2 regions of the Bilifractor sp. LCP19S3_H10 genome follow, and region 1 is predicted to be linked to the other one. Evidence: predicted binding sites of a transcription regulator. Region 1 holds the regulator's gene; the other holds the start of a gene.
What was found. The regulator NrdR, encoded in region 1, represses ribonucleotide reductase genes. The targets are predictions, from matches to a motif close to CACAANATNTTGTG.

Region 1 (4,203 bases):
TCCTTCAACGAAGCGCTTTACAAGGCCTTCATCGGAGCAGGCGTCCGTCTGCCGAAATACAAGAACATGATCGTCACTGTCCGTGACAGCGAGAAGGAGGAGATCACTCCGATCATCAAGAGATTTGAAAATCTCGGATATAAGATTTTCTCAACCCGGGGAACTGCGAAATACCTGACAGAACATGGAGTTCATGCAGTTCCGGTTAATAAAATCGAACAGCCGAGTCCGAACCTCATGGATCTGATTCTCGGACATAAGATTGATCTGGTCATCGATATACCGGAACAGGGCGCGGAGCACTCCAGAGACGGATTTGTCATCCGCAGAAATGCCATCGAAACCGGCGTAAATGTCATCACCGCAGTAGATACGGCAAGAGCGCTGGCGACATCTCTGGAAAATACGGATATCAAGACGCTCGATCTGATCGATATCGCAAAGATTTTGAAACGAGGAAACAGAAACAAATAAGAGTCAGAGGACAATCCGGTTTTTACTGAAGATGTAAAGACCGGATTCCTTTGTTTACGCGAACAGTGAGCCGCAGCCGAATGCGAAGTATTCGTGTGCGGCGAGCGTCGCGATAGCGAGATAAAACTCGCGCAGCGTGTTTTATCTCGTTCACAGCAGCGTCTGCGTTTTCGAAGAGTTTAAACGATAAGAGTAAGGAAAAAGAAAAAATGTTTATTACACTGTTAAAAACGATTATACTGGGTATTGTGGAGGGAATTACCGAGTGGCTCCCGATCAGCAGTACCGGTCATCTGATTATCTTCCAGAAGATTCTGAATCTCGGAATGAGCAAGTCCTTTGTCAGCATGTTCGATGTCGTCATTCAGCTTGGCGCGATCATGGCTGTCGTCGTGATCTATTTCAGAAAGCTGTGGCCCTTCCACACATCGAAGAATGCTCCGTCGAAGACGCAGTTCTCCAATCCGCAGACAGAAGGCGCTGCCGGAAGCTTCCAGAAATTTGCGGACCGGTATATCTACATGGACAGGATCGTGCTCTGGCTGAAGATTATTGTCTCGGTAATACCCGCGATTATCATCGGGTTCCCTCTGAATGACTGGATGGATGAGCATCTGTACAACCCGCAGGTGGTGTCCGCGATGCTGATTATCTATGGTATTCTGTTCATCCTCATCGAAAACCGGAACAAAAACAAGGATCCAAGAGTATCGAAAATCAGCCGGATTTCTTTCAAGGATGCCCTGTTTATCGGGATCTTTCAGTGCCTGGCTATGGTACCCGGGACTTCCCGCTCCGGTGCCACGATCATCGGCGGCATTCTGATCGGACTGTCCAGAACGACAGCGGCGGAATACACCTTCTATCTGGCCATTCCGACGATGCTTGGCGCTTCCGTGCTGAAGCTCGCGAAGTTCGGACTCGCCTTTACGGCATTGGAAGCTGCAGTGCTTCTGCTAGGCTCTGTCGTTTCCTTTGTGGTATCGATTTTTGTCATCAAATTCCTGATGAATTATATCCGCAGACATGACTTCAAGGTATTTGGCTGGTACCGGATTGTACTGGGTGTCATAGTGATTCTTCTTGGAATCGCTGGTGCCATCTGATGTCCGGAAGGATTTGATGAGACATGGATAGTTATGCGGGTCCGTGGGAAAAACCGCAGATTTCATACGTATCCGTGAAAAAGAGACAAAGAAGATCATACAGAAAGATTATGCGTTCAGGAGAAAGCAATGTTTCGAAAATATCTCGTTACTTTTATCATCTCAATGGTTCCGATCGTTGAACTCAGAGGAGCAATCCCTGTCGCCGCAAAGATGGGCGTTCCGCTCCTTCACGCGTATATCATCGCGGTTATCGGAAATATGGTTCCGGTTCCATTCATTTATTTCTTTGCAAGGAAGATTCTGGAATGGGGCGCGGATAAGAAATACATCGGTAAATTTTTTACCTTTTGCCTGGAGAAAGGGAAAAAAGGCGGTGAAAAGCTGAAGGAAAAAGCAGGAAAGGGTCTGTTCGCCGCGCTTTTTATCTTCGTTGGCATTCCGCTTCCGGGAACCGGTGCGTGGACCGGCACACTGGCTGCGAGCCTTCTGGACATGGGATTCAAGGAGAGCGTTGTGGCCGTAATGCTCGGTGTTCTGCTTGCCGGAATCATCATGGGGCTGGCGTCGGCAGGTGTTCTCGGAGCGGCAGGACTTATTGCGGGATGAATTGAGCCCGGAATAACTCTTGCGGAGTGGCCGGACGTGCTCGGAGCAGCAGGCCTGATCACGGGATGAATGAGCCGGAAGGCAGGACAAGGTTATCTCTGACGTGTCAGATGTGAAGGAATGGGAACGATGTGTAATTGTCTGTCGTTCTTCCGGATTGGCATCATTCCTGCAGCGGACGAACGGGAACAGTGAAACAACCAGGGTTAAATTGCGTCACAAATTGGATATGCTTCGGATTGCCTGTGCTGTGCACTTTCGCAATCCCGGATTTTTGAGGGAATACAGATGAAATGTCCATATTGTAATCAGGATAACACAAGAGTCATTGATTCCAGACCGGTGGAGGAGGATAATTCCATCCGGCGCAGAAGGGTCTGCGATCATTGCGGCAAGCGGTTTACCACCTATGAAAAAATCGAAAACATACCGGTCATGGTGATCAAGAAGGACATGACGCGGGAACGTTACGACCGGAACAAGCTGTACAACGGTATCATGCTCGCCTGCAGAAAACGGATGGTCTCTGTCAAGCAGATGAATGACATTGTAGATCAGGTAGAAAATGAGATTTACAGCCGCGAGGACAAGGAAATCTCAAGCCACGAGATCGGAACCATGGTCATGGAAAGACTGAAGAATCTGGATCCTGTGGCATATGTAAGGTTTGCGTCCGTATATCGTGAATTCAAGGATGTGAACACCTTTATGGAAGAGCTCAAGAAACTGCTGAAGTAAAACGCAGGAACAGTTCTGGACCTGTTTCTCTGCGATCGAAAACGAAAGGCCCGAAGACATGGCATTTGTACAAAATACATATCAGCAGCTCTCGTTTGTCGATTCCCTGAATCATCTGAGTGAGCGGGAGAGGAAGCTGCTGGATCGTTCCTGGGCAAAACCGTTCGGGGATGATATTTTTCCGAAAATTGATGAACGAAAATTCGCGGATTTCTACAGTGACAGGAGTCCGAGACCGAATACACCGGTCAATATTGTGCTGGGAGGCATGCTGCTGGAAGAACTGCTGGACATGACAGACGATGAGATGATCGAGACGCTGAATTTTGATGTGAGATTTCAGTACGCCCTTCACACGACGGTTTATGACAGCCAGCCGTTCAGCACCAATACATTCCGGCGGTTCCGGGCCAGAAATGAGGCAAACACGGAAAAAACAGGAGAGGATCTTCTCGGCACATATATGAAGGAACTGATCTCGCTTGTGATGAACAGTGCGGACCCGAGGCTTAATCCACTTTTGAGACGGATCCGGGAAAAGAAACGGGCAGCAGGCGGAGCACCACAACGTGTATAAGGTGCGCGTTGCAAGAATTGAGTGTAAATGTTACAATATATTCTGATTGAAATTGAAAATGACGGGAATTAGCGCCACAATATATAGAATGACATGAGATATATAAAGACAGTTGCTCCGTTGCTTCACAACCCGTGCAGCTGCTGCATGTGACCGGCTTTGCCGGTCTGTCGCGGCGTTTGCCCCACCGTTTCATACTATGTATGAGCGGATGTGGCTGACTGCCCGTACATATTCATCTGGGGAGGTACAGTTATGAGACAGTTCAATAAATCATCAAAGCTGGATAATGTGTTATATGATGTCCGCGGCCCGGTTGTTGCAGAGGCGGCTCGCATGGAGGAGGACGGAAAGAAGATCCTGAAGCTGAATATCGGCAACCCGGCGACCTTCGGCTTTACAGCTCCGGATGAGGTGATCCACGATATGATGAGCAACCTCGCAGACTGTGAGGGATATTCTGACTCAAGAGGCCTTTTTTCCGCGAGAAAAGCGATCATGCAGTACTGTCAGCTGAAGAAAATTCCGAACGTTGAAATCAAGAACATTTACACCGGCAACGGTGTCAGCGAACTGATCAATCTGGCTCTTCAGGCACTTCTGGAGGATGGAGATGAGATTCTGATTCCGGCTCCGGATTATCCGCTGTGGACAGCCTGCGCGACGCTTGCGGGAGGCAAAGTCGTCCATTACATCTGT
Region 2 (4,203 bases), on a different contig from region 1:
TCCGTGCTTGTCCTCCTTGATCTGGATCTCTCCGTCATAACCGCAGACCTCGCAGTAATCGCTCTTGGTGTTCAGCTCGGCGTACATGATGTTGTCGTAGATAAACTGCATTACGGAGATTACGGCAGGGATATTGTCCTGCATGTTCGGAACCTCGACATAGCTGATGGCTCCGCCCGGGGAAAGCTTCTGGAAATCGGCCTCGAACTTAAGCTTCTGGAAGGCATCGATCTTCTCGCGGACGTTGACATGATAGCTGTTCGTGATGTAGTTATGGTCGGTGACATCCTTTATCACACCGAAGCGCTTCTGCAGGCACTTTGCGAATTTGTATGTGGTGGATTCCATCGGGGTTCCGTACAGGGAGTAGCTGATGTGCTCCGCGGCACGCCACTCGGCGCACTTGTCGTTCAGGTGCTGCATAACCTTGAGGGCGAACGGTTTTGCCTCAGGGTCGGTGTGACTCTTTCCGGTCATGTATACGCACATCTCATAGAGACCTGCATATCCGAGACTGATGGTGGAGTAGTTGTTGTACAGGAGCTTGTCGATGGTTTCACCCTTCTTCAGTCTCGCGAGCGCGCCATACTGCCAGAGGATCGGGGCAACATCAGAAGGTGTCCCCAGCAGTCTCTCGTGGCGGCAGCGGAGAGCACGGTGGCAGAGCTCAAGTCTCTCATCAAGGATCTCCCAGAACTTGTCCATATCCTTCTTGGAGGAGCAGGCCACATCGACGAGATTGATGGTAACGACGCCCTGGTTGAAACGGCCGTAGTACTTGTGCTTTCCATCGATGTGATTTCTGGATCCGGATTTGTTGTCGTTGTCGCAGAGACCTTCCGGTACACTTTCGTTGTCCGGTGTGAGGAAGCTTCTGCATCCCATGCAGGGATATACATCACCGTTCTTGTATTCCTTCATCTTCTTTGCGGAGATGTAGTCGGGAACCATGCGCTTAGCGGTGCATTTCGCCGCAAGCTCGGTCAGATAGTAGTACTTTGAGTCGGGGTGAATGTTGTCCTCGTCCAGAACGTAGATCAGCTTCGGGAAGGCGGGGGTGATCCATACACCTTTCTCGTTCTTGACACCCTGCATTCTCTGGATCAGAACCTCGCGGATGATGGCGGCGAGATCGGTTCTCGTCTGCCCGTCCGGAACCTCATCCAGATACATGAACATGGTAACGAAGGGAGCCTGTCCGTTGCAGGTCATCAGAGTGATGAGCTGGTACTGGATGGTCTGGATGCCGCTCTTGATTTCTTCCGCAAGACGGCGCTCCGTGATGAGGTTGATAATCTTCTCATCCATGTCCTCTCCGCATTCCTGACGCTCGGCGATAACCTCCTTGCGGATCTTCTGCCGGCTGATGTCGACGAAGGGCGCGAGGTGGGCGAGGGTAAAGGACTGACCGCCGTACTGGTTGGAGGCAACCTGAGCGACAATCTGTGTGGTGACATTGCAGGCGGTGAAGAAGCTGTGGGGCTTTTCAATCAGAGTCTCACTGATGACGGTTCCGTTCTGCAGCATGTCCTCCAGGTTGATCAGGTCACAGTTGTGCTCCTTCTGCGCGTAGTAATCGGAGTCGTGGAAGTGAATGATTCCGGCTTCATGGGCCTGTACGATATCCTCCGGAAGGAGAATACGCTTTGTCAGATCCTTGCTGACCTCTCCGGCCATGTAGTCACGCTGGGTGGAGTTGATGACAGGGTTCTTGTTGGAATTCTCCTGCTTCACCTCTTCATTGTTCTGCTCGATCAGCGAGAGAATACCATCGTCCGTGGTGTTTGATTTTCTCGCGAGCGTTCTCTTATAGCGGTAGCGGACATACTTCTGCGCAACCTCAAAGCCACGCATCTCCATGATTCCGGTCTCTACCATGTCCTGGATGTCCTCGACATTGACCGCGTGAGGCGACTGGCTTACACGGTCGGCGACATTGTCAGCAATCGCCTGGATCTGATACGGATTCATCTGATGAATCTTGTCGACTTCATTGTTGGCCTTTGCAATTGCGTTGCAGATCTTCGTAATGTCGAAGGTGACCTCTTCGCCATTTCGTTTAATGACATTTGTCGTAACTTTCTTTTCCATTTCTAATCCCCCTGGGTAGTGAAAAAACAGATTCTGGAACTCTGCCTGTTTGAATGTACTATATTTTGTTAAAAACAAAAAGTAGGGCACAACATCTTGTGTGCCCTACTATAATAACCTAACACTTGCAGAATGTGAAGGGGAAACTTGCGAAAAAAGTTCACAAGAAATCTCCGGTAAATTCAGCGTTTTTTAGTGTATAAGCTCTTCGAAAACGCAGAAGGGCTCGACGCACGCGAAGCGTGCGAAAGAGCCCGGATGCGATTTCGAAGGCAACAGGTATGAGGATGAAGCGCGAATGCGCGAAATCCGAATACCTGTTAGCGGCACGGAAGCTGCGGAGCTGCGAAGTGACGCGAAGCTTATACAGAGTAATAAAAGAGAGCTCTTCGAAAACGCAGAAGGGCTCGACGCACGCGAAGCGTGCGAAAGAGCCCGGATGCGATTTCGAAGGCAACAGGTATGGGTCTTTATTAATATGCCTTTGCCCAGATAACCTCGTGCTTCGCGGGCTTTCCGCAGCATACACACCGGTCGCTGATCCGGATCTGCTTGAAGGGAATGCAGCGGGAGGTAGCAGTGGTATCTGCCTTGATCTTGTTCTCGCACGCTTCATCACCGCACCACATCGCTCTCACGAAGCCCGGCTTTTCTGCAACAGTTTTGCAGAAGGTATCATAATCAGTCGCATCATAGATATGGGTGTCCAGGTGCTCCTTTGCGCGGCGGAACATGTCAGCCTGAATAGTTTCAAGCAGAACGGGAACCTGCTGCGGGATCTCTTCGATCGGGACGATGGTCTTTTCGCGGGTGTCGCGGCGGACCAGAACAGCCTGACCCTTCTCGATGTCCTTCGGTCCGAGCTCGATACGGATCGGGATGCCGCGCATCTCCTGCTCGGAGAACTTCCAGCCGGGACTCTTCTCTGAATCATCAAGATTCACACGGACGCCGGCAGCGGCAAGCGCCGTTTTTACTTCAAGAGCCTTGTCCATGACGCCCTCGGCATCCTGGCGGATCGGAATGATCATGACCTGAACGGGAGCGATATGAGGGGGCAGTACGAGACCGCTGTTATCGCCGTGTACCATGATCATGGCTCCGATGACACGGGTGGTCATTCCCCAGGAGGTCTGATGCACATACTTGAGGGTATTGTCCTTGTCGGTGAACTGTACGCCGTAAGCCTTTGCGAAGATGTCGTCAAAGTTGTGGCTGGTGCCGGACTGAAGGGCCTTTCCGTCGTGCATCATGGCTTCGACGGTGTAAGTGTGCTTTGCGCCTGCAAATTTCTCCTTCTCGGTTTTCTGTCCCTTAATTACAGGGATAGCCATATCCTGTTCCAGGAAATCGGCATAGACGTTCAGCATCTGAACGGTTCTCTCTTCCGATTCCTCTGCGGTTGCGTGAGCAGTATGACCCTCCTGCCACAGGAATTCACGGGAGCGGAGGAAAGGACGGGTTGTCTTCTCCCAACGCAGAACGGAACACCACTGGTTGTATAATTTTGGAAGATCTCTGTGGGAATGGATGTCTTTTGCATAAAAATCGCAGAACAGTGTCTCGGAAGTCGGGCGCACACAGAGACGCTCAGTCAGCTTCTCGGATCCGCCCTGGGTGATCCACGCGACCTCCGGAGCAAAACCCTTCACAAGCTCTGCCTCCTTGTTGAGAAGGCTTTCCGGGATCAGCATCGGCATATATACGTTCTGAACGCCGGTCGCTTTGAAGCGGGCGTCGAGATTATTCTGGATATTCTCCCAGATCGCATAGCCGGCGGGTTTAATCGCCATGCAGCCCTTTACGCTGGTGTATCCGATCAGATCGGCCTTGACGCAGACATCGGTATACCACTGCGCAAAATCGTCTTCCATCGACGTGATTTGCTCTACTAATTTCTTATCCTTTGCCATAGTGAACTCCTGATTATTTATCGATCCTGTACATAACGGTACTTAATGTGGTTGCGGTTTCTTCGCGAACGCAATCAGCATAAATTCTAACCTCAATAGAAATGGTTGTCAAGGCTGACGGTACCGCTTCGATTGACAGGCTGACGGTACCGCTTCGCTTGCATCAGGCTGTAAAACGGATTATGATGGTAAAAGTTCA

Region 2: a site for NrdR is predicted at 2,179-2,192, ahead of nrdD (anaerobic ribonucleoside-triphosphate reductase). Genes of this name have one in related genera too.

Annotation. Positions count from the first base shown of each region.
Region 1 is NZ_JBQKFT010000003.1:101,828-106,030, reverse strand. It holds gene carB (carbamoyl-phosphate synthase large subunit) at 1-474, shown strand, start outside; gene ACTQZS_RS03705 (undecaprenyl-diphosphate phosphatase) at 684-1,580, shown strand; gene ACTQZS_RS03700 (COG2426 family protein) at 1,710-2,189, shown strand; gene nrdR (transcriptional regulator NrdR) at 2,478-2,927, shown strand; gene ACTQZS_RS03690 (transposase) at 2,986-3,504, shown strand; gene ACTQZS_RS03685 (aminotransferase class I/II-fold pyridoxal phosphate-dependent enzyme) at 3,760-4,203, shown strand, end outside.
Region 2 is NZ_JBQKFT010000031.1:5,157-9,359, forward strand. It holds gene nrdD (anaerobic ribonucleoside-triphosphate reductase) at 1-2,091, opposite strand, end outside; gene proS (proline--tRNA ligase) at 2,565-4,004, opposite strand.